Regions from separate parts of the Kitasatospora sp. NPDC085895 genome, predicted to be linked through region 1. Evidence: predicted binding sites of a transcription regulator. Region 1 holds the regulator's gene; each other region holds the start of a gene.
What was found. Region 1 encodes HrcA, which represses chaperone genes, less so after heat shock. Its sites were predicted from a motif close to TTNGCACTCNGNNNNNCNGAGTGCNAA; they were not measured.
Positions count from the first base shown of each region.

Region 2: the regulator HrcA is predicted to act here: its motif matches at 2,835-2,861, upstream of AB0442_RS24970 (FmdB family zinc ribbon protein).
Region 3: the regulator HrcA is predicted to act here: its motif matches at 5,265-5,291, upstream of groL (chaperonin GroEL).

Region 1 covers NZ_JBFBJY010000049.1:62-9,926, forward strand. The annotation lists gene dnaJ (molecular chaperone DnaJ) at 40-1,182, opposite strand; gene hrcA (heat-inducible transcriptional repressor HrcA) at 1,255-2,277, opposite strand; gene htpX (zinc metalloprotease HtpX) at 2,549-3,469, shown strand; gene AB0442_RS26410 (hypothetical protein) at 3,490-4,080, shown strand; gene AB0442_RS26415 (DUF3097 domain-containing protein) at 4,193-5,026, shown strand; gene hemW (radical SAM family heme chaperone HemW) at 5,070-6,299, opposite strand; gene AB0442_RS26425 (AMP-dependent synthetase/ligase) at 6,377-8,275, opposite strand; gene AB0442_RS26430 (ABC transporter ATP-binding protein) at 8,557-9,865, shown strand, end outside.
Region 2 covers NZ_JBFBJY010000044.1:5,480-15,344, reverse strand. The annotation lists gene AB0442_RS24980 (potassium/proton antiporter) at 1-1,013, shown strand, start outside; gene AB0442_RS24975 (MFS transporter) at 1,430-2,752, shown strand; gene AB0442_RS24970 (FmdB family zinc ribbon protein) at 2,872-3,180, shown strand; gene AB0442_RS24965 (hypothetical protein) at 3,486-3,767, shown strand; gene mscL (large conductance mechanosensitive channel protein MscL) at 3,845-4,261, shown strand; gene AB0442_RS24955 (hypothetical protein) at 4,315-4,551, opposite strand; gene AB0442_RS24950 (sigma-70 family RNA polymerase sigma factor) at 4,660-5,541, opposite strand; gene AB0442_RS24945 (phosphatase PAP2 family protein) at 5,995-6,921, shown strand; gene murJ (murein biosynthesis integral membrane protein MurJ) at 7,229-9,241, shown strand; gene AB0442_RS24935 (N-acetylmuramoyl-L-alanine amidase) at 9,675-9,865, shown strand, end outside.
Region 3 covers NZ_JBFBJY010000010.1:123,522-133,386, reverse strand. The annotation lists gene AB0442_RS09315 (trehalose-6-phosphate synthase) at 1-1,362, opposite strand, end outside; gene AB0442_RS09310 (glucosyl-3-phosphoglycerate synthase) at 1,423-2,427, opposite strand; SAM riboswitch class I at 2,565-2,698, shown strand; gene thrC (threonine synthase) at 2,716-3,993, shown strand; gene AB0442_RS09300 (MoaD/ThiS family protein) at 4,024-4,302, shown strand; gene AB0442_RS09295 (cold-shock protein) at 4,922-5,128, shown strand; gene groL (chaperonin GroEL) at 5,447-7,069, shown strand; gene AB0442_RS09285 (Uma2 family endonuclease) at 7,267-7,839, shown strand; gene AB0442_RS09280 (hypothetical protein) at 7,859-8,218, shown strand; gene AB0442_RS09275 (DUF4031 domain-containing protein) at 8,215-8,484, shown strand; gene AB0442_RS09270 (hypothetical protein) at 8,465-9,094, opposite strand; gene AB0442_RS09265 (PadR family transcriptional regulator) at 9,171-9,530, shown strand; gene AB0442_RS09260 (hypothetical protein) at 9,527-9,865, shown strand, end outside.

The sequences.
Region 1 (9,865 bases):
GTCGAGGGTCTGCAGCGGCACCTTGGTGGCCGGCGTTGGTCAGCGACCGTTGAAGGCGTCCTTGAGGCGGGAGAAGAGGCCCTGCTGGCCCGGTGCGAACTGGCCGGACGGGCGCTCCTCGCCGCGCAGCATGGAGAGCCGCCGCAGCAGCTCCTCCTGCTCCGGGTCGAGCTTGGTCGGCGTCTGCACCTCGACGTGCACTATCAGGTCGCCCCGGCCGCCGCCGCGCAGGTGCGTGATGCCCCGGCCGTGCAGCGGGATCGACTGCCCGGACTGGGTGCCGGGCCGGATGTCGACCTCCTCCAGCCCGTCGAGGGTCTGCAGCGGCACCTGGGTGCCGAGCGCGGCGGCCGTCATCGGGATGGTGACGGTGCAGTGCAGGTCGTCGCCGCGGCGCTGGAACACCGCGTGGCTGGTCTCGGCGATCTCGACGTACAGGTCGCCGGCCGGGCCGCCGCCGGGGCCGACCTCGCCCTCGCCGGCCAGCTGGATCCGGGTGCCGTTGTCGACACCGGCGGGGATCTTGACGGTGAGGTTGCGGCGGGCGCGGACGCGGCCGTCGCCGGCGCACTCCGGGCACGGGGTCGGCACGACGGTGCCGAAGCCCTGGCACTGCGGGCAGGGGCGGGAGGTCATGACCTGGCCGAGGAAGGACCGGGTGACCTGGGAGACCTCGCCCTTGCCGCGGCACATGTCGCAGGTCTGCGCGGAGGTGCCCGGTGCGGCGCCCTCGCCGGAGCAGGTGGTGCAGGTGACGGCGGTGTCGACCTGGAGTTCCTTGGTGGTGCCGAAGGCGGCCTCCTCCAGGGTGATCTCCAGGCGGATCATGGCGTCCTGGCCGCGGCGGGTCCGCGAGCGGGGGCCGCGCTGGCCGCCGGCGGCGCCGAAGAAGGCGTCCATGATGTCGGAGAAGCCGAAGCCCGCGGCGCCGAAGCCGCCCGCCCCGGCGCCACCGCCGCCGTTCGGCGACAGCGGGTCGCCGCCGAGGTCGTAGACCTGCCGCTTGGCGGGGTCGGAGAGGACCTCGTACGCGGCGTTGATCTCCTTGAACCGCTCCTGGGTCTTCGGGTCCGGGTTGACGTCCGGGTGCAGTTCGCGTGCGAGGCGCCGGAACGCCTTCTTGATCTCGTCCTGCCCCGCATCCCGTCGGACGCCGAGTACCGCGTAGTAGTCCGTGGCCACCAAATGCTCCGCTTGTTCCGCTTCTGGAAGTGCTTGCGTCCGACCGGCTGCGCCGCCTGGCGCAGCACGCTGTTACGACTCGGCCAGGATCTGACCCACGTACCGTGCCACCGCTCGCACCGCCCCCATTGTGCCCGGGTAATCCATCCGGGTCGGACCGATCACACCCAGCTTTGCCACGCTCTGGTCGCCCGAACCGTAACCGACGGAGACCACGGACGTGGAATTGAGGCCCTCGTAGTCGATCTCGCGGCCGATCCGGACGGTCATCCCGGACTCCGCGGTCTCACCCAGCAGGCGCAGCAGCACCACCTGCTCCTCCAGCGCCTCCAGCACCGGCTGGATGGTCAGCGGGAAGTCGTGCCCGAAGCGGGTCAGGTTGGCCGTGCCGGCCAGCATGATGCGCTCCTCGTTCTGCTCGGCGAGGGTCTCGAAGAGCGTGGCGAGGACGGTGGAGACGACCGGCCGGTCGCCCTGCTCGAAGGCGTTCGGCAGGTCCTCCAGCGCCGCGGGGACGTCCGGCAGCCGGCGGCCGGACGCGTTGGCGTTGAGCTTGGCCCGCAGGTCCGCCAGGACGGTCTCGCCGACGGGGCCGGGGCAGTCGACGATGCGCTGCTCCACCCGACCGGTGTTGGTGATCAGGACGAGCATCACCTTCGCGGGTGCCAGCGCGACCAGTTCGATGTGCCGCACGGTGGAGCGGGTCAGCGACGGGTACTGCACCACGGCGACCTGCCGGGTGAGCTGGGCGAGCAGCCGGACGGTGCGGGCGACGACGTCGTCCAGGTCGACGGCGCCCTCGAGGAAGTGCCGGATCGCGCGCCGCTCGGGCGCGGTCATCGGCTTGACCTCGGCCAGCCGGTCGACGAACAGGCGGTAGCCCTTGTCGGTGGGGATGCGGCCGGCGCTGGTGTGCGGCTGGTGGATGAAGCCGTCCTCCTCCAGCGCCGCCATGTCGTTGCGGACCGTCGCCGGCGAGACGCCGAGGTTGTGCCGCTCGACGAGTGCCTTGGACCCGACCGGCTCCTCGGTGCCCACGTAGTCCTGGACGATCGCCCGGAGCACGGCGAGCCTGCGCTCGTCGAGCGGGCGCACGCCAGCACGCGTGTCGATGAGACGCTCGTCCCTGCGCTCGTTGGCCACGGGGCACGCACCTCCGTCTTCGCCCGTTGGACCTGGTGACCGATCCGACCCTTGGCACTCCGGAAGGCAGAGTGCCAGATTCGTACCTGCCAGTGTAAGGCCCACCCCCGACGGCAGGAACGGGCCTCCCGCGTGATCCTCGACCGATCTCGGGGCCGCGGGCAGTGCCCGGCGCGCCGGTGAGTGGCAGCATCGAAGGCAGCGAGCTACCGAAGGAGCAGCGATGTCGTCGTCACGGCAGCACTCCCGCTTCGCGCCGGACCGCGGCCTCACCGGCCGGATGGTCACGACGATGTTCCTCATCGGCCTGGTCTACGTGGGGTTCACCGGGCTGCTGATCGTCATACTGCGCGGCGCCTGGCCGCTCGTCCTGCTGCTGTCGGGCGGGCTGTTCGTCGTGCAGTTCTGGTTCAGCGACAAGATCACCGAGAAGGCGATGGGCGCCCACGAGGCGTCCCCCGAGGAGTACCCGCAGCTGCACGGCACGATCGACCGGCTGTGCGCGCTGGCCGACATGCCGAAGCCGCGGGTCGCGGTCGCCCGCAACGACATGCCGAACGCCTTCGCCACCGGCCGCAAACCGGAGAAGGCCGTGGTCTGCGTGACCACCGGCCTGCTGCGCCGGCTGGAGCCGGAGGAGCTGGAGGGCGTCCTCGCGCACGAGCTCTCGCACGTGGCGCACCGGGACGTGGCGGTGATGACGGTGGCAGGCTTCCTCGGCGTGCTGGCCGGCGTGACCACCCGGATCGCCCTGTACGGCGGATTCCTCGGCAACAACCGCAACAGCAACGACCCGAACACGGCGATCGCCCTGGTGATCGTCCCGCTGGTGAGCATGGTGGTGTACGCGCTGAGCTTCCTGCTGACCCGCATGCTGTCGCGCTACCGGGAGCTGGCGGCGGACCGCTCGGCGGCCCAGCTGACCGGCCGGCCGAGCGCGCTGGCCTCGGCGCTGACGAAGGTGACCGGGCAGATCGCCGCGATCCCGACGGAGGACCTGCGCAAGGCCCAGCCGTACAACGCCTTCTACTTCGCCCCGGCGCTGAGCGCCCGGGAGGCCGCGACCCAGCTCTTCTCCACCCACCCCTCGCTGGAGAAGCGGCTGGAGCAGCTGGCCCGGATCTCCGCCGAGCTCGGCCGCTGACGGCCGGAGAGGACCGCACCGTGGGATTCCTGGACGCGCTGCTGGGCCGGAGCAAGCCGGTGAAGCCGGACCTGGACCAGCTGTTCGGCATCCCGTCGGCCGCGCTGACCCTGGAGGCGGCGGCCGGGTTCCGGCCGACCGGGCTCGGCTCGGTCTGCTTCGCGGCCGTCGAGGGCGGCGCCTTCGAGGAGGTGAAGCAGCAGGTCCGGGCCCTGCTGGACGCCGACACCGACCGGGGCGGCGTCCCGGTGGAGGGCTCCCGGGACGGCTACGGGTACTCCTGGCTGCTCGCCCGGCACACCCCGGACGAGCTGCCGGACCTGGTGAACGACCTGCACGCGGTCAACAGCGAGCTGGAGGCGCACGGCTTCGGCCCGCAACTGCTGTGCTCGCTGGTGGGCTTCCGCGACGCGGAGGGCCGCTCGCTGGCACTGGTCTACCTCTACAAGCGGGGCACCTTCTACCCGTTCGCACCGATGCCGGGCGGCGGCGAGAAGCGCAACAGCCCGCTGGAACTGCAGGTCAAGGCGATGCTCGGGAACGACCTGCGACTGGAGTCGGACCTCTCCCGCTGGTTCCCGGTCTGGGGCGCCCCGGGCCTCACCGACTGAGGCCCACGGCTCCTCCACCGCGTGCGGGGGCTCTCGGGGGCGCGGGGGCGGGCCCGGCACGCCTTGCGCCGGACGGGGGATGACCGGGTGTCGGGCTCGTAGACTCCCGTCCATGCGCAGCAGGCAGTACGGCCCCGATCTGACCCCGCCGTGGAAGCGGCAGCAGCCGGCTCCGGAGGTGCCCGCCGAGCGGGACCTGGTGGTGGAGGAGGCGGCGACCGGCTTCTGCGGGGCGGTGGTGCGCTGCGAGAAGACCGCGGAGGGCCTGACGGTCACCCTGGAGGACCGGTTCGGCAAGCACCGGGTGTTCCCGATGGTGCCGCGCGGCTTCCTGCTGGAGGGCCGCGTGGTGACCCTGGTGCGGCCCTCCGCGCCGGCGCCCGCCGCCGGGCCGCGGCTGACCGCCTCCGGGTCGATCGCCGTGCCGGGGGCACGCGCCCGGGTCGCCCGGGAGTCGCGGATCTACGTGGAGGGGCGGCACGACGCGGAGCTGGTCGAACGGGTCTGGGGCGACGACCTGCGGATCGAGGGCGTCGTCGTGGAGTACCTGCAGGGCGTCGACGACCTGCCGGCGATCGTGGCGGAGTTCGCCCCGGGTCCGGGCCGGCGGCTCGGCGTCCTGGTCGACCACCTGCTGCCGGGCACCAAGGAGCACCGGATCGCCGAGCGGGTCTCCGGCGACGCGGTGCTGGTGGTGGGCCACCCGTACGTCGACGTCTGGCAGGCCGTGAAGCCCGCCGCGGTGGGCATCGGGGCGTGGCCGCAGGTGCCGCGCGGCGAGGTGTGGAAGGAGGGCGTCTGCCGCCGGCTGGGCTGGCCGGTGGACCCGCCCGCGGCTTGGCGCCGCATCCTCGCCTCGGTCGACTCCTACCGCGACCTCGACCCCGCCCTGCTCGGCCGCGTCGAAGAACTGATCGACTTCGTGACGGCGACGGAGACCCCGTAGGGGCGCGTGGGGTACCTCCACGCGCCCTACGCGGTCAGCCCTTCTAGTCGACGAGGTCGCGGACGACGGCGTCGGCCAGCAGGCGTCCCCGCAGGGTCAGGGCGGCCCGGCCGGCGGCGTGTGCGTCGGGGTCGAGCAGGCCCTCCTCCAGGGCGCGCAGGGCGGCCTTGCGGCCGTCCTCGGTGAGCAGGTCGAGCGGGCAGCCGTCGACCAGGCGCAGTTCCAGCAGGACGCGCTCCACCCGGCGGTCCTCCTCGGCGAGCACTTCCCGGCCGAGGGCGGGGGTGCGGCCCTCGGCGAGGGCCTGGGCGTAGGCGGCGGGGTGCTTGGCGTTCCACCAGCGGACGCCGCCGACGTGGCTGTGGGCGCCGGGCCCGGCGCCCCACCAGTCGGCGCCGGTCCAGTAGAGCTCGTTGTGCCGGCAGCGGCCCTCGGGGGTGGTGGCCCAGTTGGAGACCTCGTACCAGGAGTAGCCGGCCCGGCCGAGGGCGTCCTCGGCGATGAGGTAGCGGTCGGCGTGCACGTCGTCGTCGATCATCGGGAGTTCGCCGCGGCGGACGCGGGCGGCGAGCCGGGTGCCCTCCTCGACGATCAGGGAGTAGGCGGAGACGTGGTCGGGGCCGGCGCCGATCGCGGCGTCGAGCGAGGCCCGCCAGTCGTCGTCGGACTCGCCGGGGGTGCCGTAGATGAGGTCGAGGTTGACGTGGTCGAAGCCGGCCTCGCGGGCCTCGGCGACGCAGGCCTCGGGGCGGCCGGGGGTGTGGTGGCGGTCGAGCACCTGCAGGACGTGCTTGCGGGCGCTCTGCATGCCGAAGGAGATCCGGTTGTAGCCGCCCTCGCGCAGCTCGGCCAGGTACGCGGGGCCGACGGACTCCGGGTTGGCCTCGGTGGTGACCTCGGCGTCCGGGGCGAGCCCGAACTCCTCGCGGAGCGCGGCGAGCATCCGCACCAGGTCGCGGGCGGGCAGCAGGGTGGGGGTGCCGCCGCCGAGGAAGACGGTCCGCACGGGCAGGTCGGCGTCGCCGAGGACCTTCCGGGCGAGCCGGATCTCGGCGATCACGTTGTCGGCGTACGTCTCCTGCGAGGCGACCGCGCCGGAGGAGCGCAGTTCGGTGGCGGTGTAGGTGTTGAAGTCGCAGTAGCCGCAGCGGCTGGCGCAGTACGGCACGTGCAGGTAGAAGCCGAACGGCCGGGTGCCGAGCCCGGTGAGGGCGTGGGCGGGCAGCGAGCCGTCGGACGGCACCGGTTCGCCGTCGGGGAGTGCGGAGGGCATGACCCCATTGTCCCGTACGGCTCGGGTTGCCCCGGAGCCGTACGGGACGGCGGACGTCACACCTGGTGCGGGTCCGGTCAGGCCTCGTTGGATCCGGCGTACATCTCGGTGATGGCGTCGGCGTACTCGCGCTCGACCACCGGCCGCTTGATCTTGAGGCTGGGGGTCAGCTCGCCGTGCTCGATGTCCAGGTCGCGCGGCAGCAGGGTGAACTTCTTGATCGTCTGCCAGCGCTGCAGCTCGCCGTTGAGGCGGGTCACGAAGCCCTCGATGAGCCGCTGGGTCTCCGGTGCGGCGACCACCTCGGCGTAGCCCTTGCCGGCCAGGCCGTGCTCGGCGGCCCACGGCATGAGCACGGTCTCGTCCAGGCCGATCAGCGCGGTGCAGAAGTTCCGCTGGTTGCCGATGACCAGGATGTTGCTGACGAACGGGCAGATGGCCTTGAACTTGCCCTCGACCTCGCTGGGGGCGACGTACTTGCCGCCGGAGGTCTTGAACATGTCCTTCTTGCGGTCGGTGATCCGCAGGTAGCCGTCCTTGTCGAGCTCGCCGATGTCGCCGGTGTGGAACCAGCCGTCCGGCTCCAGCACCTCGGCGGTCTGCTCGGGCAGCTGGTGGTAGCCGCGCATGACGCCGGGGCCGCGGAGCAGGATCTCGCCGTCCTCGGCGATCCGGACCTCGGTGCCGGGCAGCGGCAGGCCGACCGTGCCGACGCGCGTCGCGCCGTCGCGGTTGACGGTGGAGCCGGCGGAGGTCTCCGTCAGGCCGTAGCCCTCCAGGATCGGCACACCGGCGCCCATGAAGAAGAAGCCGATCTCGGGGGCGAGCGCGGCGCTGCCGGAGACCGAGCCGCGCATCCGGCCGCCGAACGCGGCGCGGATCTTGGCGTAGACCAGCTTGTCGGCGATCTTGTGCTGGAGGTCCAGCGCGAACGGCGCGGTGGCCCGGCCGGTGGCGATCTGGTTGGCCTGGGTGGTGCGGGCGTGGTCGCGGGCGACCTTGGCGGCCCACTGGAAGATCTTGTACTTGGCGCCGCCCTCGGCCCGGGCCTTGCCCGCGATGCCGTTGTAGACCTTCTCGAAGATGCGCGGGGCGGAGGCCATCAGGGTCGGGCGGATCACCGGCAGGTTGTGGATGATCCGGTCCACCCGGCCGTCCACGGCCATCACGTGGCCGGTGGCGATCTGGCCGGAGATCAGCGTCTTGCCGAAGACGTGCGACAGCGGCAGCCACATGAACTGCACGTCGTCGGCGCGCAGCAGCCCGCTCTCCTCCTGGGCCAGGCCCTCGTAGGACCAGCAGTCGTGCACCAGGCGCACGCCCTTGGGGCGGCCGGTGGTGCCGGAGGTGTAGATGAGGGTGGCGAGCTGCTCGGGCTCCAGCGCGTCGACGGCCTTGTCGACCGCGTCGGGATGGTCGACGAGGTACGCGGCGCCGCGCTCCTCCAGCTCCGCCAGGGTGATCACGGTCAGCCCGGCCGTCTCCGGCTCACCGGCGGGGGCGTCGAAGAGGATCACCGTTTCGAGGGCCGGCAGCTCGGCCTTCCGCTCGACCGCCTTGGTGAGCTGCTTCTCGTTCTCGGCGAACATCGCCCGGCTGGCCGAGTTGGCGAGGATGAACGCCGTTTCGTCCGCATTGGTGCTGGGGTACACGGTGGTGGTGGCAGCGCCGGCGCACATGTTCCCGAGGTCCGCGATGATCCACTCGACCCGGGTGGTCGAGGAGACCGCCACGCGGTCCTCCGCCTCGATACCGAGCGACATCAGGCCCGCCGCGACCGCTCTGACCCGCTCCGCGGTCTGCGCCCAGGTCAGCGAGCGCCACTGCTCGGCACCGGGCGCGCCGTCGGCGGCATGCTCGTCGACCGGCACGGGGTACCGGTAGGCCTCACCGTCGGGCGTGGCCCTTACCCTGCTGAGGAAGAGATGGGCCACGGAGGGCGGACGCCGCTCGATCATGGACTGCACGGAACTCAACGAGGACCTCCGGGGGGCGGGTGGCCGAGGGTGAGGGACGGGCGGCCGTGGGGGCAGCCTGGCCCGGCCCGCCTTGTTAACCAGCAAGTAACAAGAACCAGGCAGCAGCCTAGGGCGTGATCGGCCGTTCCGTAAGGGGGTCCGGACAGCTGGCACACCGTCGGAGCTGCAGTGCAGGAGGGTCCGCCCCGGCGACTGGGGCGGTCCTAGCACGAAATACCCAGTCGCGAGTAGACCTAAATGAGGATGCGCGCATCCGCGTCGAGGACGAGAGTGTCACGGTGCTGATCAGACTGTTGCGGGCCCACCTGGGGCCCTACCGCCAACCGATCCTGCTGCTGGTCCTCCTCCAGCTCGTCTCCACCATCGGTGCCCTGTACCTGCCCACGCTGAACGCCGACATCATCGACAACGGCGTGATCAAGGGCGACACCGGCTACATCCTGCAGATCGGCGGCGTGATGATCGCCGTCTCGCTCGCCCAGGCGGTCTGCTCGATCTGCGCCGTCTACTTCGGCGCCCGGACGGCGATGGGCATCGGCCGGGACATCCGCGCCACCGTCTTCGACCGGGTCCAGGGCTTCTCCTCCCGCGAGCTCGGCCAGTTCGGCGCCCCCTCGCTGATCACCCGCACCACCAACGACGTCCAGCAGATCCAGATGCTGGTGCTGATGGCGTTCACCCTGATGGTGGCCGCGCCCATCATGTGCGTCGGCGGCATCGTCATGGCGCTCAACCAGGACGTCCCGCTCTCCGCGCTGCTGCTCGCCGTCGTCCCGCTGCTCGGCATCGTGGTCGTCCTGCTGGTCCGCAAGCTGCGCCCGCAGTTCCGCGGCATGCAGCAGCGCATCGACGGCGTCAACCGCATACTGCGCGAGCAGATCACCGGCATCCGGGTGATCCGGGCGTTCGTCAAGGACGGCCACGAGCAGGAGCGGTTCGGCGGCGCCAACCAGGACCTCGCCGACGTGTCGCTGCGCGTCGGCCGCCTGATGGCCTTCATGTTCCCCGCCGTGATGTCCGTGGTGAACATCTCCAGCGTCGCCGTGCTCTGGTTCGGCGCCCACCGGATCGACAGCGGCGGGATGCAGATCGGCGCGCTGACGGCCTTCCTCTCCTACCTCATGCAGATCCTCATGAGCGTCATGATGGCCACCTTCATGTTCATGATGGTGCCGCGCGCCGAGGTCTGCGCCGAGCGCATCCAGGAGGTCCTCACCACCGAGTCGAGCATCGTGGCCCCCACCGCCCCGGTGACCGAGCTCGACGGCCGCGGCCGGCTGGAACTGCGCGACGTCGAGTTCCGCTACCCCGGCGCCGAGGCGCCCGTCCTGCGCGGCATCGACATCCTCGCCCGCCCCGGCGAGACCACCGCGATCATCGGCTCCACCGGCTCCGGCAAGTCCACCCTGCTCGGCCTCGTCCCCCGGCTCATCGACGCCACCGGCGGCCAGGTCCTGGTCAACGGCGTGGACGTCCGGGAGATCGACCCGTCCCGGCTGTCCGAGGTCATCGGCGTGGTCCCGCAGAAGCCCTACCTCTTCTCCGGCACCGTCGCCTCCAACCTCCGCTACGGCCGGCCCGAGGCCA
Region 2 (9,865 bases), on a different contig from region 1:
GCTGCAACGACGCCCCGGTGGTCATCCTGGTCGTCGCCTTCGCCGCCACCGGACCGCTCGACCCCTGGTACGTGATGGTCGGCACCATCCTCGGCGAGCTCGCCGTGGGCGCCGCGGTCGGCTTCGCCGTCGGCCGGATCGGCGCCTGGGCGGTCAAGCACGTCGCCCTGCCGTCCTCCGGCCTCTACCCGATCGCGGTGATGGCCCTGACGGTGCTGGCCTACGCGGGCGGCTCGCTGCTGCACGGCTCCGGGTTCCTCGCCGTCTACACCGCGGCGGTGATCCTCGGGAACTCCAAGCTGCCGCACGGGCCGGCCGTCCGCGGCTTCGCCGACGGCCTCGCCTGGATCGGCCAGATCGGCATGTTCGTCGTCCTCGGCCTGCTGGTCACGCCCAGCGAGATGGGCTCGGCGATCGTCCCTGCGCTGGTCTGCGGCGCCGTGCTGGTCTTCCTGGCCAGGCCCGCCTCGGTGCTGCTCTCCCTGACGCCCTTCCGGCTGCCCTGGCGGGAGCAGGCGCTGCTCAGCTGGGCCGGCCTGCGCGGTGCGGTGCCCATCGTGCTCGCCACCATCCCGATGGTGGCGGCGGCCCCGCGGGCCCAGGAGGTCTTCAACATCGTCTTCGTGCTGGTCGTGGTCTTCACCCTGCTGCAGGGGCCGACCCTGCCGCCGGTCGCCCGCGCACTGCGGATCGGCGAGGGCGACCTCGGCCAGGACCTCGGCATCGAGTCCGCGCCGCTGGAGAAGCTGCACGGCCACCTGCTGTCCGTCTCGCTCTCCCCGGAGTCGAGGATGTCCGGCGTCGAGGTGGGCGAGCTGCGGCTGCCCAGGGGCGCCGCGGTCACCCTGGTCGTCCGGGAGGGCAGCAGCTTCGTGCCGGAGCGCACCACCATCCTGCGGGCCGGCGACGAGCTCCTCGTCGTCACCACCGAGGAGGTCGGCGAGGCCGCCGAACGCCGGCTCCGCGCCGTCGACCGGGGCGGCAAGCTGGCGGGCTGGCTGCGCGGCCGCTGAACCGGCGGCCGCCGGGGGCGGGATGTGACCTGCCTTGCATCGGCGGCCCCACAGGGCCCGGCTGCCATATAATCGATCGATACGGAAGATCTACACCTAGAAAACCCGCAACATCTGCCTGATGCAGAGTTGGCGCGACCGCTCGGCGGCCGCGGTCCGCAGCACCCTGCCTGACGCCGGCACCCGCACCACCCCACAGCCGGCAGGACCCGGTATCTACCCCGGTCGACGCGCGAGAGGACGACTCTCGGCGCCGTCGGGGCCCACCCGTTCCCCGGCGCGCTACCAGGCAGCAGGAAGGACCGACCGTGACGGCCCGCCGAACGGTCGACGACACCCTGTCCCCCGGCACGCCCGCGCCTGCCGGCCCCGATGCCGCACCCGCGTCCGCACCCGCCCGGGTCGGCTACGCGGAACTGCTGCGGACCCCCGGCGCCTGGACGTTCCTGGTCCCCGCCTTCGCCGCCCGGCTGCCCTACGCCATGCTGAGCCTGGGGATCGTGCTGCTCGTCCTGGACACCCACGGCTCGTACGGCACCGCCGGCGCGGTCGCGGCCGTCTCCGCCGTCGCCCAGGCCCTGGTCGGCCCGCAGACCGGCCGGCTCGCCGACCGCCACGGCCAGGCGGCCGTGCTGCTGCCCAGCGTCGCCGTGCACGCCGTGTCGGTGGCCGCGCTGATCGGCCTGGCACTGGGCCACGCCCCGGCCTGGGCGCTGTTCGCAGCCGCCGCCCCCGCGGGTGCCTCGGTGCCGCAGATCGGCGCCATGGCCCGGGCCCGCTGGGTCTCCCGGCTGTCGGACTCCCCGGCCACGCTGAACACCGCGTTCGCCTTCGAGTCGGTCACCGACGAGTTCACCTTCGTGGTCGGCCCGGTGCTGGCCACCGCCGTCGCCACCACGGTCACCCCCTCCGCCGCGCTGATCGCCGAGGCCGCGCTGACGGTCGCCGGCGGCCTAGCCTTCGCGGCCCAGCGCCGCACCGCCCCGGCCCGCCACCCGCGCACCGCCGGCGGCCGCGGACCCTCCGCGCTCTCCTCCCCCGGCGTCCGGCTGCTGGCCGGCGCCTTCCTCGGGGTGGGCACCGTCTTCGGCGCCATGCAGGTCTCGGTGACCGCGTTCGCCGAGTCGGTCGGCAGCGCCGGCGCCAGCGGCACCGTGTACGGCATCTTCGCCGGCGGCTCGATGCTCGCCGGCGTGCTCTACGGCCTGGTCGCCTGGCGCCGCTCGGCCCGCAGCCGGATGCTCGGCTGCTACGCCCTGCTGGTGCTCGGCTGCTCGACCCTCTGGGCGATGCCGAACCTCACCGCGCTCTCCGTCGCCGGACTCTTCTGCGGCCTGGCCATCGCGCCGACCCTGATCACCGGCTACACCCTGGTCGAGACGCTCGTCCCGGACGGCGCCAAGACCGAGGCCTTCACCTGGCTGACCGGCGCCATCGGCCTCGGCCTCGCGGTCGGCTCCACCGCCGCGGGTCGGCTCATCGACTCGGGCGGGCCGTCCGCCGGATTCCTCGTGCCGGTCGTCGGCGCGGGCCTCGGCCTGGTCGCGCTGCTCGCCCTGCGGGGGCTGCTGGTCGCTCCGCGGGACGCCGCCGCGGTCGCTCCGGCCCGCTCCGCGTCCGGGGCGCAGGCCGCGGACGACGGTCTCCGGGCGGGCCGGCCGGCCCCGGCCGACACGGCCTCCCGGGCCGCCGACGGCACCGGGCCGCGGCAGCTCGTGGGTGCGGGAACCGGGCGCTGAGGCCCGGGCCCGGCGGCCCGGACCCATCTCACACCCGGCATCGCTGGACTGTTCCAGCGGAATACCGCATCATTGACGATCGTTAGCACTCATCAGGCGAGAGTGCCAGGAGGAAGCAAGTGCCCACGTACCAGTACCAGTGCACCGAGTGCGGCAACGGCCTGGAGGCGGTGCAGAAGTTCACCGACGAGGCGCTGACCACGTGCCCCGACTGCCAGGGGAAGCTCCGCAAGGTCTTCTCGGCCGTCGGCGTCGTGTTCAAGGGCTCGGGCTTCTACCGCACGGACAGCCGCTCCTCCTCCAGCAGCTCGGTGAGCTCGGGGTCGTCCTCGACCTCGTCGTCCACCGGCTCGTCCTCGGGCTCGACGTCCTCCGCACCGGCTGCCGCGTCCTCGGGGTCGACGGCCTCGGCGCCGGCCGCGAGCTGAGTCTTCGCACCGGAGGCCCGGTGCCGCACTCCCCCGTGGAGAGCGGCACCGGGCCTTTGCGCGTGCGCCGGGGGTTCCGGCTGCGCCAGGAGTCCTACCTGTGCCAGGGGTCCTGCCTGTGCCCGGTGTGCGACTGAGCAGGCGTGCGGCAATTGATTGCGCCGTTCGGGTGAGGCGGGTTTTCCACAGGCCGGGGTTTTCCACAGGAAATCGGTCGGCAATTCCGGAGGTGCCGAGCTCGGCGCATTCTGCTGTCCGCGGGCCCGGCCGGGTCCGCGGACAGCCGACCGGAGGCCGCCGACACCGTGACCACCCACCTCGCTCCCCCGCCGCCGTGCTCCGTCCCGCCCCGCCGGAGCGTGCCCGACTTCCCGCCGATCCGCCGCGGCTCCGGCGGCCGCCACCGACTGCAGCAGGCGGTGCGCCACCGCCCCGGGGTGGTGGCCGCCGGGCTGCTCGCCGCCGCTACCGCGCTCGCCGCCGGGCCCTTCCGGCCGGGCCCGCCGCCGATGGCGGCCGCCTCCACGGCGACCACCGAGCCGGGGGCCGCACCGCGCTGCACGGGCACCGCCCCGCCCCCGCACTGAGCGGCGGGCGGGAGTGCTCCCCGACATCCGGCATGCCGATTTCCTGACCCGCCGATCCGCTGTGGTGTCGTGGCGGGATGAAGGGTTTCAAGGAATTCCTGCTCCGCGGAAACGTCGTCGATCTCGCGGTCGCGGTGGTGATCGGCGCGGCCTTCACGAACATCATCAATGCGTTCGTGAAAGGCATCATCAATCCGATCATCGGCCTGTTCGGCACCAAGGACCTGGCATCCTACCGCTCCTGCCTGAAAGGCCCGTGCACCCTCGCCGCGGACGGGTCCGTCTCGTCCGGCGTCTTCATCCTGTGGGGCGAGGTGCTCAGTGCGGTGGTGCAGTTCCTGATCACGGCCGCGGTGGTCTACTTCGTCTTCATCCTGCCGATGCTGCACTTCATGGCGAAGCGGAAGACCGCGGAGGAGGAGGTCCTGGAGGCGGAGGAGAAGGAGGTCGTCCTGCTCACCGAGATCCGCGACGCCCTCGTCCGCCGGGGCTGACCGACCGCATGGCCGCCGGACGGGCCCGCGCCGGGCCGCAGCACCCGCGGGGGCTAGTCGCCGTGGTGCGGGGGCCGCTGGCTCAGGTACCAGTCGAGCCCGCGGGCCGAACCACCGCCGGGGCGCTCGCCCCAGCCGGCGTCGGTGTCGTCGGCGGTCTGCCGGTCCAGCGGGTCGCCGAACACCAGCCGCGCCGCGGACGGCCCCTGCCGCCCCGGCTTCTTCGTACCGGGCTTCCCGCCCGGCTCCTCGCCCGGCTGCCCGTCCTGCTCGACGGTCCGCTCGCCCATCGTCCTGCCTCCCGCTCTCCTCTCCACCAGCCTAGGTGGTGCCGGACGGCCGCGGGCCCCGGCCCGGGGCACTGCCCGGACCGGGGCCCGCGAACGCCGCTCCCGCGGTCAGGCCGCCTCGAAGCCCGCATGGTCGGCGATCTTCTTCAGCTCGGCCAGCGCGTGCTTCTCGATCTGGCGGATCCGCTCACGGGTGAGCCCGTGCTGCTTGCCGACCTCGGTCAGCGTCCGCTCCCGGCCGTCCTCCATGCCGTACCGGGACCGGATGATCGACGCCGTCCGGTCGTCCAGCCGCCCGATCAGGTCGTCCAGCTCCTCGCGCCGGAGCATCACCATGACGGCGTCCTCCGGCGAGACGGCACCGGTGTCCTCGACGAGGTCGCCGAACTGGGTCTCGCCCTCGTCGTCGACCGACATGTTCAGGCTGACCGGGTCCCGCGCCCAGTCGAGCACGTCCTTGATCCGCTCCTCGGTGGTGTCCAGCTCGGCCGCGATCTCCGCGGGATCGGCCTCACGGCCCAGCTCCTTGGACTTCTCGCGCTGCACCCGACGGATCCGGCCGAGCTCCTCGACGAGGTGCACGGGCAGCCGGATGGTGCGCGACTGGTCGGCGATCGACCGGGTGATCGCCTGCCGGATCCACCACGTCGCGTACGTGGAGAACTTGAAGCCCTTGGCGTAGTCGAACTTCTCGACCGCCCTGACGAGGCCCGCGTTGCCCTCCTGGATGAGGTCCAGCAGGGGCAGGCCGCTGCGCGGGTACCGGCGGGCCACGGCGACGACCAACCGGAGGTTGGACCTGATGAAGACGTCCTTGGCGCGCTCCGCGTCCTCGGCTATCGCCTCCAGCTCCTCGCGCCTCGCACCCTCGGGCAGGGCGCCCTCGTCCAGCAGGTGCTGGGCGTACACCCCGGCCTCGATGCGCAACGAGAGCTGGACCTCCTCGGCGGCGTCGAGCAGCGGCGTCCTGGCGATCTCGTCGAGGTACATGCCGACGAGGTCGCGGTCGGCCTCAAGGTTGGTCGGCCGGGCCGAGCGAGTCCGGTCGGCCCTGTCGCGAACGACGGCACGAGTGGCCATGCTTGCTCCCTTGCTGGATTGCCGGGTCTGGCGGCTACCGGGTCTGGCGGCGCGGCTCGCGCGGGGCTGCGCTGCTCATACAAGTGCGGGCCTCCTGGAGGCTCACACGTAACGATCCAACGCGCAGAAATGGGACAACATTCCCAACTCACTCAGATTTTCGCGCCTCATGCAGTATCCTGCCGATTTTCATCGAGGCGATCGACGCTGCGCCATCGAGCGGCCACCATGCGCAACGGTCGCGGGCGCTATCGCCCCTTCCAACGAACAACACCTCCCGATCGCACCTTCTCCGCACAAAAGATGCCGAATCGCGATCGCGCCGGGTCCGCTCCGCACACCGCCACTGGGAAGGTGTCTGCCATGCACCCGTCCGCCGTTCCCGCCGCCCGTCGGCCCGTCGCCCGACACGCCCTGTGGGCGCTCGGTGACACTCTGTTGTTCGGGGCGCTGCTCGGGCTGGTGGCGGGCGGCTGGGGGCCGCTGTCCCGGCTCGACCAGCACTGGGCCGGCGCCCTGCACGGCTATGCCCGCCGCCACACCGCGTGGACGGCCTCGATGCAGACGCTGGGCGACATCGACGGGCCGGTCACCATGCGGGTGCTGCTGTTCGGTGCCGCGGTCTGGCTGTGGGCGATCAGGGCCCGCACCCTCGCCTCCTGGGCCGCCGTCCAGGGCGCCCTCGGCTGGGCACTGGCGATCGGCCTCGCGGACGCCGTGGGCCGGGACCGCCCGCACTTCGCCGACCCGGTCGCGCACGCCGACGGCGCGGCCTTCCCCTCCGGACACGCCATGGCCTCCGGCATCACCTGCGCCGCCCTGGTCGCCCTGGTCTGGCCGCTGGCCGGGCGGGCGGGCCGGATCTGGGCCGTCGGAGCGGCCGCCGCGGCGGTCCTGGCGGTCGGCTGGAGCCGGATCGCCCTGGGCGTCCACTGGCCGAGCGACGTCCTGGCCGGATGGCTCGCCGCCGCGGCCCTGCTGGGCTGGGCGACGGTCGCCGTGGAGCTGTGGCGGCCCGGTGCGCTGGCCCGGGACTTCCGCCGCGTCGACCGGCGGACCAGGCCCCGCGTGCAGCGCGTGCTCGCCCGCGGCACGCCCACCGGGAACGCGGACGGGGCCGGCGACGAGGACGGTGACGACTCCGGCGACGGCAGCGGCGGCGGGTCGGCCCGACGTGCACGCGGCGACAGGAACAGCAGGGACGACGGGGACGACCTCGACGACCCCGGTGGCCGCGACGCCCCCCGCGGCGCCGCGGACGAGGCCCCGGCACCCCGCCGGCGCAGCTGACGTGCAGTGATAAAGCTCACACGATCGGGCGCCACCCCGGCGGTGAAGGGACGACGATGACGGCCGATCACTCCGAACGGATTGCAAGCCTCGCCGACATAACCGGACATAGAGCCACAATTCATCACCCTTCACGCCACCGGGCCGTTCCGGCCCCCGATATCCTCCGTGGGCGCAGGGCTGCCGCCCGCGACACCGACCTCCCCAGGGAGTGCCGCGGTTTGGCAGACTGCTCCGGTTGGGTGCACCTGTGCGGAGGCCCCACAGCCCCACCGCCCAGGCACCGAGTGACGGGGATCCGATGACCATGAACACCACGGGTGAGTCCCCCGACTCGTACGCCCACCCGGACCCGCCCACCATGGCCCTGCGCAAGATCCCGCCGCAGCCTCCGGAGGCCGGGTACACCGGCGATCCGTCGCAGGCCGCGGGCGCCGGGTACCCGGGGGTCCCCGCCCAGCCGGGCGTGCCGCCGCAGCCGGGTGCCTTCCAGCAGCCCGGCGTACCGCCGCAGGCCCCCGCCACCGTCCCCGCGCAGCGCCAGGCCGAGGGTGAGGCCCCGGCCGCGCCCGCCGCCTCGGTCGGCCGCAGCGGGCTGATCATGGCCCTCGGCACGCTCTCCTCGCGCGCCCTCGGCTTCGTCCGCAGCGCGATGATCATCGCCGCGCTCGGCGCCGCCGGCCTCGGCGACTCCTTCAACGTCGCCAACTCGCTGCCGAACGTCGTCTACATGATGCTCATGGGCGGTGTGCTGGCCTCCGTCTTCGTCCCCGAGCTGGTGCACGCCGCGCAGACGCACAAGGACGGCGGCGTCGCCTACACCGACCGGCTGCTCACCCTCTGCGGCGTCATCCTGGTCGTGCTGACGGTGGGCGCCTGGCTGCTGGCCCCGACGATCGTCGACCTCTACTCGAACTTCGACGGCGCGCAGCGCGACCTGACCATCGCCTTCGCCCGGTACTGCCTGCCGCAGATCTTCTTCTACGGCGTCTTCACCCTGCTCGGCCAGGTGCTCAACTCGCGCGACCGCTTCGGCGCGATGATGTGGACGCCGGTGCTGAACAACGTGGTCGCGATCGCCGTCTTCGGCCTCTACATCCTGGTCGGCAACGACGCGGACACGGCCGAGCAGATGACGACCGGCCAGACCATGCTGCTGGGCCTCGGCAGCACCCTGGGCATCGTCGTCCAGGCGGTCGGCCTGCTGCCCTCGCTGCGCTCCTCCGGCTTCCGCTTCCGGCCGCGCTTCGACTGGCGCGGTGCCGGTCTGACCAAGCCGATCCGCGCGGCGAGCTGGGCGCTGCTGCTGGTCGTGGTCACCCAGCTGTCCTTCGCCGTGATCAGCCGGCTGAGCACGGGCGCCGGCGTCCGTGCGGCGAAGGACGGTCTGACGATGGGCCTCGGCAACTTCGCCTACACCAACGCGTACCAGCTGTTCGTCGTCCCGCAGGGCGTCATCACCATCTCCCTGGTGACGGCGCTGCTGCCCGGCATGTCCCGGGCCGCGACCCGGGGCGAGCTGACGAAGATCGGCTCGGACCTGGCCGGCATGCTGCGCTCCTCGGCCGCCATGATCGTCACGGCCACCGTGCTGTTCATCGCGCTGGCCCCGCAGATCGCCGACATCGCCTACGGGCACGGCAAGGTCACCTCGGCCGACTCGTGGGTGATCGCCCAGACGCTGATCGCCTTCGCGATCGGACTGCCGGCCTTCTGCGCGCAGTACGCGCTGTCCCGCGGCTTCTACGCGATGGGTGACGCCAAGACCCCGTTCTGGCTGACGGTGGTGTCGACCACGGTCAACTCGGGCCTGTCGGCGGTCGCGTACTGGCTGCTCAGCCCGCGCTGGATCATCATCGGCATGGCGGGTGCGCAGAGCATCGCCTGCCTGGTCGGTGTCGGCCTGACCGGCTGGGCCCTCGGCCGCCGGCTGCGCAAGCCCGTTCCGTCCGCCGTCCCCGCCTCGGCCCCGGCCGGCCCGGACGCGACGATGGTGCTGGGCCTGCGCCGCAACGGCAAGCCTCGCAGCGGACTGGACGGCGGTTCGGTCGTCGCCCTGCACCTGGCCATCACGGCGGCCTGCCTGCCGGGCGCGGCGGCCGCGGTGTGGCTGTCCGGCCGGATCTCGGACGCCACCGGCGGCGGGATGCTGAGCAGCGTCGTCGGCCTGGCCGCCGGTTCGCTGGCCGTCCTGGTCTCGCTGTTCGCCCTGGCCCGTCCGCTCGGCGCGGGCGCGGCGGTGGCCCCGTTCGCCCGCAAACTCCGCATCCCGTACCCGGAGCCGGCCGCCGCCACGGGCAACGGCAAGCACCGCCGCTGAGGCCCTGTCGATCCCGGCGGCGCCGGGGTCCTCGTCCGGTCCGACGGCCCGGCGCAGCACTCCTGCGCCGGGCCGTCGCCGTACGCCCGTCTCCCGTTCGGAGCAGGGCGGTTCGCCCCGGCGGGTGGATGCCCGTTGCGGAGCCCCTGCCCGCCCCGTTGGACGGGTGCGGTCCCCGGTGGCCGGTGGACACCCCACTGGGCCCCGGTTCCGCGTCGCCCGCCCCGCGTCGGCACCGGCGGAGTCCCGACCGGGACCTCCCGACGGGTGCTGCCGCGGCGGGCTCCGGACGGGTCCGGCCCCCACGGCCGGGACGGGAACGGGAAGGCCGCTGACTCCGTTGACTGCCGCACGCAGGGCCGGTCGAGGGCCCGCCGGGACCGCACACCGCCGCAGGCACGGCCGGCGGCTGCCGCTGGCGATCACCGCGGCGGTGGCGGTCTCCGCCGCCGGCCTGGCCCTGCCGGCCGGTGCGGCAGCCGCGCGGGGCAGTGCGGATGCCGCGCCTGCCGCTGCTGCCGCCGCGCCGGTCACGGCGGCAGCGGGGTCCGGCGTCCTGCAGCGCCGGTTCGCCGACGCGGCCGCCGAGTTCGGGGTGCCGCGGAGCGTCCTGCTGGCGTTGTC
Region 3 (9,865 bases), on a different contig from region 1:
CAGCCCCCGGTGGAGCGCCTCCGCGGTGGCGATCACGTCGTACGGGTTGACGGTGATCGAGTCCTCGGCGAGCTCGGCGAAGGCACCGGCCTCCCGGGACAGCACCAGCGCGCAGCCCGCGTCGGAGACCACCGGGACCTCCTTGGCGACCAGGTTCATGCCGTCCCGGATCGGGTTGACCAGGGCGACGTCGGCCAGCCGGTAGGCGGCCAGCGACCGCGGGAAGTCGTCGTTGACGTGCAGGATCAGCGGCTGCCAGTCGGGGGTGGCGAACTCGTCGTTGATCTCGCGGGCGATCCGCTGCACCGCCGCGGTGTACTCCCGGTACTCGGGCAGGTCGTGCCGGGACGGGTAGGCGAAGGCGATGTGCACCACCCGGTCAAGCCACTCGGGGCGGCTGCGCAGCAGGTGCCGGTAGGCGAGCAGACCGCGGACGATGTTCTTGCTGAGCTCGGTGCGGTCGACCCGCACGATCGTCCTCCGGTCGCCCACCGCCTCGCGGAGGGCGGCCAGCCGGGCGTCCACGTCCGGCCGGTGCGCGCGTTCGCGCAGGAAGTCGGCGTCGGCGCCGAGCCCGTGCACGCCGAGCCGGGTGGTGCGCCCGGCGTGGGTGACGGTGCGGGCCGCGCGGTCCACCTCGGCGCCGAGCACGGCCTCGCAGCAGTCGGCGAAGGCGAGCGCCCAGCGTTCGGTGAGGAAGCCGGCCCGGTCGGCCCCGAGGATGCCGGTGAGCACCTCGGCGGCGACGTCGTCGGGCAGCAGCCGGTAGTACTCGGGCGGGGCCCACGGGGTGTGCGAGAAGTGCCCGATCCGCAGGTCCGGGCGGAGCGTGCGGAGCAGCGCCGGGGCGAGCGAGAGGTGGTAGTCCTGCACCAGCACGGCGGCACCCGGGGCGGCCTCGGCGGCGAGCGCCTCGGCGAAGGCGGTGTTGTACGCGGTGTAGGACTCCCACTCGCGGCGGAACCGGTCGTCGAAGACCGGCGAGACCGGGGTGTCGTACAGCAGGTGGTGGACGAACCACAGGGTGGAGTTGGCGATGCCGTTGTAGGCGCGGGCGAAGGTGCCGGGCTCGATGTCCAGCATCCGGACGGCCTGTCCGCCGACGTCGTGGCCGGCGAGGTCGAGCCGGCCGTCCGGCGCCTGCCGGGCGGCCGTCCGGTCGGCGTCGCCGAGGGCGGCGCAGACCCAGACCGCCGAGGGGTCGTCGATCGCGGAGAGCCCGGACACCAGGCCGCCGCCGCCTCTCTTCAGGGTGAGCGCGCCGTCGTCCCCGCTGCTGAAGGACACCGGGCCGCGGTTCGAGGCCACCAGGACGGGGGCGGCGCCGGACTGCTGCGTACGTTCGAACGCGAGATCGGCCATATCCCCTAGCTTGCCGCGCGACCGGTCCGGCAAACCATTCGGCGGCCCCGCGGGCCCCGCTCAGCGCGCGGTGTACTCCGGCACCGTGCGCATCGGCGGGCGCTCCAGTGCGGTCACCTCGTGGGTGTGGGCGGTGAAGCCCCGGGTGCCCGTGTCGCGGCTGAACTGGGTGAGCAGCGGGTGCACGAGGTCCTCGCCGGCCTTCAGCCGGTGGGTGCGGTCGAGCCGTTCCAGGGCCGTCCGGTAGATCGTGGCGGCCATCCGCCCGAGGGCCTGGCCGTCCTGGTGGCGGTGGTGCCGGACACCCACGTCGACCTGGGCCAACGCGTCCAGCCCGACCTCCTCCAGGGCGTCCACCAGCAGGCCGAGCTCCACCCCGTACCCGGTCGGGAAGGGCAGCCGTTCCAACAGGGTGCGGCGGGCCGCGTACTCGCCGCCGAGCGGCTGGACGAAGCCGGACAGCTGCGGCCAGTGCAGGTTGATCAGCGGCCGGGCGACGAGCTCGGTGACCCGCCCGCCGCCGGCCGGCACCACCGCGCCCGCGGTCTCCAGCGGCCGGTCGTACATCGCCTTGACCAGCTGCAGCGCGGGGTCGGTGAGCAGCGGGCCGACGATCCCGGTGACGAAGGCCGGGTCGAACTCGCGCAGGTCGGCGTCGACGAAGCAGACGATCGCGCCGGAGGTCGCCAGCAGCGACCGCCAGAGCACCTCGCCCTTGCCGGGGGCGGCCGGCAGCCGGGGCAGGATGTCGTCCCGGTGGACCACCCGGGCGCCCGCCGACCGGGCGGTCTCGGCCGTCCGGTCGACCGAGCCGGAGTCCACCACCACCAGCTCGTCGACCAGCGGGTGACGTCCCATCAACTCGCGGCGGACGGTGGTGACGATCTCCCCGACGGTGGGTTCCTCGTCGAGGGCGGGCAGCACCACGCTGACCGTTCCGGCGCTCCCCGCCGCCCGCTTGGCGGCGAGCAGCCGCTCCACCGGGTAGTCCGCCGCCGCCCAGGAGCGGCGACGCAGCCAGGACGCGACCTCGGGGAGGACGTCGGGACGGGGCTGCTCGGTCACGGTCTCGCTCCTCGTAACTTCCATCTCGCGGATCGGACGCCGCCTTTCGGCGCCGGGGCCTTCGGATACAGTCTTCGTACTGCGGTCGAGCCTTCGCACGCCGGGGTCACCGCAGTGAACAACACACAACTTCACAGAGCTCATCCAGAGGGACTGAGGGAACGGCCCGTCGACGTCCCGGCAACCTTCTCGCAGCGGCGGTCGCAGGCCCCCCGCGGGACAGGTGCCAATTCCGGCCTGTGGCGCAACCGCGCCGCGGGGAAGATGAGGAGAGAGGCCTCCGCCACCATGGCTACCGCTACCCCTGCATCCGCTGCCACCGTCGACCTCGGTCCGGCCGCAGCGCTTTCCTGTCGCGAGTGCGGCACCCGCTTCCCGCTCGGCCCGAGCTTCGCGTGCCTGGAGTGCTTCGGCCCGCTGGAGATCGCCTACGACTTCGGCGGCTACGACGCCGCGGAGCTCCGCAAGCGCATCGAGGCCGGTCCGGCCAGCATCTGGCGCTACGCCCCGCTCCTGCCGGTGCCCGCCGACGTGGCCGGCAAGCCCAACCTCAACCCCGGCTGGACCCCGCTGGTCAAGGCGGACAACCTGGGTCGCGAGCTCGGCTTCACCGCCCAGCTGCATGTCAAGGACGACTCCGGCAACCCCACGCACTCCTTCAAGGACCGCGTGGTGGCCTGTGCGATCGAGGCCGCCCGCGCCTTCGACTTCACCACGCTCTCCTGCTCCTCCACCGGCAACCTGGCCGGCGCGGTCGGTGCCGCCGCGGCCCGGGCCGGGTTCAAGTCCTGCGTGTTCATCCCGCACGACCTGGAGCAGGGCAAGATCGTCATGGCCGGCGTGTACGGCGGCGCCCTGGTCGGCATCGACGGCAACTACGACGACGTGAACCGCTTCTGCTCCGAGCTGATCGGCGACCCGGCCGGCGAGGGCTGGGGCTTCGTCAACGTCAACCTCCGCCCGTACTACGGCGAGGGCTCCAAGACGCTGGCCTACGAGATCTGCGAGCAGCTCGGCTGGCGGCTGCCGGAGCAGATCGTGATCCCGATCGCCTCGGGCTCCCAGCTCACCAAGATCGACAAGGGCCTGCAGGAGCTGATCAGGCTCGGCCTGGTCGAGGACCGGCCGTACAAGGTCTTCGGAGCCCAGGCCGAGGGCTGCTCCCCGGTGTCCGCCGCCTTCAAGGCCGGCCACGACGTGATCCGGCCGGTGAAGCCGAACACCATCGCCAAGTCGCTGGCGATCGGCAACCCGGCCGACGGCCCGTACGTGCTCGACATCGCCCGCCGCACCGGCGGCGCGGTCGAGGACGTCACCGACGCCGAGGTGGTGGCCGCCATCAAGCTGCTGGCGCGCACCGAGGGCATCTTCGCGGAGACCGCGGGCGGCGTGACCGTCGGCGTCCTCAAGAAGTTGGTCGAGACCGGGCAGTTGGACCCGTCGAAGGAGACCGTCGCCATCAACACCGGTGACGGCCTGAAGACCCTCGACGCGGTCGCCGACGCCGGACTGACCGCCACCATCCGCCCGACGCTGGAGTCCTTCCGCGCCGCCGGCCTCGCCTGAGCAGCCCACCCCTTCCGCCAAGGAGCACCCATGAGCGCCACCGTCCGCATCCCGACCATCCTGCGCACCTACACCGGCGGTGCGGCCGAGGTCACCGCCGAGGGCGACACCCTGGCCGCCGTCGTCGCGGACCTGGAGCAGAACCACACCGGCATCTCCGCGCGCATCCTGGACGACGCCGGCAAGCTCCGTCGGTTCGTGAACGTCTACGTGAACGACGACGACGTCCGCTTCGCCGAGGGCCTGGAGACCGCGATCAAGGACGGCGCCACGGTGTCGATCATCCCCGCGGTGGCCGGCGGCTGCTGAGCCCCGCATTCTTCCCGCGGAGAGCCGCCGCCGGGACCGGAACGCGATTTTCCGGTCCCGGCGGCGGCTCTCGTCGTGCCGGGTGCAATTCGACCGCCTGACGGGGAGTAGAGTTCGGGGCGGTGGCAGTACTCCCCTCCGCGCCGCCCGCCCTGATCAGCGCCAATACCCGGAATTGCACGCCCCGGCCCGGCCGGTCGGATCGTGTGCGCAAGGCTCCGGAACCGGTCGCGGGGACGTCCGCCCGCTGAGACGGGCCGCGGACGGCGCGGGGACGAACCTGTCAGGCAAGTGTCAGAATTCATGCGGCTATATGTCGTTTTCTGCCCGTTATGTCCGGCGTGAAATGCCGAGATCTGCGGCTTTCATCCCGTCATATCCCTTGTCATGACTGCCGATTTCCCCGAAGTTGGGCCTGTTGCACAGGGCTCCTGTCCGGATACATTCAGCCGCGGTCGACGCATTCACCCGTCCGCCGGGCCCGCGAAGGGCCTCGGGCGGTGGTCTGCGGCGTGCAGGGCCGTGCCCAGGGGGGGTTCCCTCGGGCAGGCCCACCGGACCTGGGCCCGCAAAGACTGCGGACCCGTGAATGGCCAGCACAGCACAAGGGGAGTTCGGAATGGCTCAGGGCACCGTCAAGTGGTTCAACGCGGAGAAGGGCTACGGCTTCATCGCGGTCGACGGTGGTGCGGACGTGTTCGTCCACTACAGCGCGATCCAGATGGACGGCTACCGCACCCTCGAAGAGGGCCAGCGGGTCGAGTTCGAGATCTCCCAGGGGCAGAAGGGGCCGCAGGCGGACATGGTTCGTGCCGCCGCGGGCTGACCTTCGAAACCTGCGGAGCCCTCGGCTCGTCACGAGCTGGTCGGCGATTCTTCGCGACAGGCCCGTACGACACGTCGTACGGGCCTGTGCCGTGTCCGGAACCGGTGCGGCCGCGCCACGGGACACGGCGAACGGGCTTGCACTCGCCACCGGCGAGTGCTAATCATTGGCGTTAGCACTCACAGCTTGAGAGTGACAAGCGGACCGGGTCGGTGAGGCCCCGGCGAGCGGTAGGGGAAAGGACCCCCGCTCACAGGGCCGTCCGTCGCGGGCACCTCTGGTCCGAGCAGTCGACCGTGTCCCGGAGGACCACTTCAGATGGCCAAGATCATCGCTTTTGATGAGGAAGCTCGCCGCGGCCTTGAGCGCGGCATGAACCAGCTTGCCGACGCCGTCAAGGTCACGCTCGGCCCCAAGGGCCGCAACGTCGTCCTTGAGAAGAAGTGGGGCGCCCCCACGATCACCAACGACGGTGTCTCCATCGCCAAGGAGATCGAGCTCGAGGACCCGTACGAGAAGATCGGCGCGGAGCTCGTCAAGGAGGTCGCCAAGAAGACCGACGACGTCGCGGGTGACGGCACCACCACCGCCACCGTGCTCGCCCAGGCGCTCGTCCGCGAGGGTCTGCGCAACGTCGCCGCCGGCGCCAACCCGATGGCCCTGAAGCGCGGCATCGAGAAGGCCGTCACGGCCGTCTCCGACCAGCTGCTCGCCCAGGCCAAGGACGTGGAGACCAAGGAGCAGATCGCCTCCACCGCCTCCATCTCGGCCGCCGACACCCAGATCGGCGAGCTCATCGCCGAGGCGATGGACAAGGTCGGCAAGGAAGGCGTCATCACCGTCGAGGAGAGCAACACCTTCGGCCTGGAGCTCGAGCTCACCGAGGGCATGCGCTTCGACAAGGGCTACATCTCCGCGTACTTCGCCACCGACCTGGAGCGCATGGAGACCAGCTTCGAGGACCCGTACATCCTCATCGCCAACTCCAAGATCTCCTCGGTCAAGGACCTCCTCCCGCTGCTCGAGAAGGTCATGCAGAGCGGCAAGCCGCTCGTCATCATCGCCGAGGACGTCGAGGGCGAGGCCCTGTCGACCCTGGTCGTGAACAAGATCCGCGGCACCTTCAAGTCCGTCGCCGTCAAGGCCCCGGGCTTCGGCGACCGCCGCAAGGCCATGCTCGGCGACATCGCCATCCTCACCGGCGGCACGGTCATCTCCGAGGAGGTCGGCCTCAAGCTGGAGAACGCGGGCCTCGACCTGCTGGGCACCGCCCGCAAGGTGGTCATCACCAAGGACGAGACCACCATCGTCGACGGTGGCGGCGACAGCGAGCAGGTCGCCGGTCGCGTGAACCAGATCCGCGCCGAGATCGAGAACAGCGACTCGGACTACGACCGCGAGAAGCTCCAGGAGCGCCTCGCCAAGCTGGCCGGCGGCGTGGCCGTCATCAAGGCCGGCGCGGCCACCGAGGTGGAGCTCAAGGAGCGCAAGCACCGCATCGAGGACGCCGTCCGCAACGCGAAGGCCGCCGTCGAGGAGGGCATCGTCGCCGGTGGTGGCGTCGCGCTGCTGCAGGCCGGTGTCGCCTTCGACAAGCTGGAGCTGGAGGGCGACGAGGCCACCGGTGCCAACATCGTCCGCGTGGCGCTCGAGGCCCCGATCAAGCAGATCGCGACCAACGCCGGCCTCGAGGGCGGCGTCGTGGTGGAGAAGGTGCGCAACCTCCCCGCCGGCCACGGCCTGAACGCCGCCAGCAACGAGTACGTCGACCTCATCGCCGCGGGCATCATCGACCCGGCCAAGGTCACCCGCTCCGCGCTGCAGAACGCCGCCTCCATCGCGGCGCTCTTCCTCACCACCGAGGCCGTCATCGCCGACAAGCCGGAGAAGGCCTCCGCGGCCGCCGGCGGCGGCATGCCGGGCGGTGACATGGACTTCTGATCCTCCCGAGGATCGGCAAGCCCGGAACGCTCCGCGAGGGCGGTCTCCCCACACGGGAGGCCGCCCTCGCGGCATTCCCCCCGCCACTCACTCCTCCGTGGGACGCTGGGCCCATGACCGGATGGGGCACCTCGGACGATCCGTACGGTGACGACCACGAGCGTCGAACGGGAGACAGGAGGTCGGCGGTGACTTCGATGTCGGTCGAGCCGGGGCGTCAGTGGGACTACCTGCTGAACACCTGGCTGGAGCTGGACGTCCCCGAGGGCTGGCGCGCGGAGATCGACGAGGGGGAGATCCGCTTGGTGCCGCCGCCCAACGTGGGCCACAACGTGATTGCCGGTGAGGTTCACCGGGCGCTGCTCGAATGCCTGCCGCGCGAGGTGGGCGTCTACCAGACCCTGGGGACGGAGATCGTTCCGCTGGAGAAGCTGTACGTGCCCGATCTGGTGGTGGTGGACAAGACACGCCTGGTGGCGCAGGAGGCGTCGATCGACGCGGCCGGCCTGCTGATGGCGGTGGAGATCACCTCGAAGCGCACCGCCCGGCTGGACCGCACGAAGAAGCTCTGGGCGTACGGCCACGCCCCCGTCCCGCTCTTCCTGCTGGTCGACCGGTTCGACGAGGAGGGGCCGACGGTCACCCTGTTCTCCGAGCCGGACCAGGGGCGGTACCAGCGGGGTGTCCGCACGCCGTTCGGGCAGCCGGTCGAGCTGCCCGAACCGTTCGCGATCGCGTTGGCGACGGAGGGCTTCCCGGCCGACAAGTGAGCTGCGGGAGAATGGGCGGATGGCCAGTCCTGAGATCGAAGCCGCCCTGCACGGCGCCCGTGCGCTGATCCTCGCCGACCTGACCGCCCGGGACGTGGCGGACGCGGCGGTGGTGTCCCTGGTGGAGGAGGCGGTGACGCACCGGCGGTGGTGGCTGGAGCAGTGGCCCGACGGCACCGGGTTCGTCCTCGGGCTGGTCGCCCAGGACGTCCAGGACGCCCTGCTGGAGGCGTACGGGCGCTGGCCGCTGTGCGCGGCCTGCGCCGCCGAGGACGACGACCCGCACGCACTGAGCGTGGAGCCGGAACTCGGCCCCGACCCGCGCTGGGTGTGCGGCAAGCGCGGCGTGGTGGTGGCTGCGGTCGGGGAGCTCTCGTGATCCTGGTGGACCCGCCGACCTGGCCCGGCCACGGCAGGTACTGGTCGCACCTGGTGAGCGACGTCAGCCTCGAAGAACTGCACGACTTCGCCGCGCGCCTCGGCGTGCCCGCGCGCGGGTTCGAGCGCGACCACTACGACATCCCGGCCGACCGGTACGAGCAGGCCGTCGCGCTCGGCGCCGAGCCGGTCGGCAGCAAGGAGCTGGTCGCCCGGCTCACCGCGGCCGGCCTGCGCCGCCGCAAGGTCAGCTCTCCAGGCTCCTGAGCTCCGCCGCGAGGTTGGCCCGGGCGGCGGCGTCGAACCGGGCCAGCGCCTCGGGCGTGCGGTAGAGCGCGGGCAGCTCCAGCAGCTGCCGCAGGATCGCCGCCCGCCCGGCCCGGAAGGCCTCCTCGGGGACGAAGGCGTACTCCTCGCGCACCGCCGCCGTGTAGGCCGCGTACCGCTCCGGGCCGGAGCCGAGGACCGCGAGGTCGGCGTCGCAGAGCACCTCGCCGTTCCGGTCGCCCGGCTCACAGCCGTGACCCGCCGTCAGCCGCACCAGCCGGGCCGTCTCGGCGACCAGGTCCTCGGCCAGCCCGGCCTCGCGCAGTGCCCGGACGGCCAGTCGGGCGCTGCGCTCCTCGTTCTCCGAGCGGTCCGGGCGGTAGACCGCGTCGTGGAACCAGGCGGCCAGCCGCACCGCGTCGGCGTCCTGCGCCCGCTCGGCCAGCGTGTCCACGTGGCCGAGGACGGCGGCCAGGTGCTCCACCGTGTGGTACTTGCGCTGCGGCTCCGACCAGCGGGTCAGCAGGTCCCGCCCGTACGGCTCCGGGTCCACCGCCGCCCCGCAGCGGCGCAGCAGTTCGTTCCAACGGTCGAGCAGCGCATCGGTCATGACGTCCATTCTGCTCCGGACCGGATTCGACGGTCCGCCGGACACCATATGTCGGTGACCGGTATATGTAGTCGACATGACGGAACGAAGCATGCAGGAGCCCACGTTGCTCCTGCTCACCGCGCTGGCGGACGCGCCGCGGCACGGCTACGCCCTGATCCAGGAGATCGACGCCATCTCCGGCGGCCGGGTCCGGATGCGCACCGGCACCCTCTACGGCGCCCTCGACCGGCTGCTCCAGCAGGGGCTGATCGAGGTCGACCGCGAGGAGGTGGTGGACGGCCGGGCCCGCCGCAGCTACGCGCTCACCGGTGCCGGCCGACAGGTGCTGGCCGCCGAGGCCGCGCGGCTGCGCGCCGTGGCGGCCGAGGCGGAGCGCCGGATGGCCGCCGCCGGTCCGAAGCCGAACCCGAGGGTCAGGGGGGCCTTCGCGTGACGACACGTCCGTTCACCGCCGCGATGCGGCTGTATCCCGCCGCCTACCGCACGGAGCGCGGCCCCGAACTCGCCGCCGTCTACGCGGACACCACGGCCGGCGCCGGGCGCCTCGCCGCCGCCCGCGAACTGGCCGGCATAGCCGGGTACGGACTGCGGCTGCGGACGGGGCTCACCTCGGCCGCGCCCGGCGGGCGTTTACTGGCCACCGCCGCACCGCTGGTCCTCGCGGCGGGGATCGGGACGGCCGTCCCCGACTTCCTGATGCTGGTGCTGGAGAACAGGTGGGGGGCGCCCGTGCCCGGCGACGACAGGTGGCTGTTCCTGCTCGTCGCC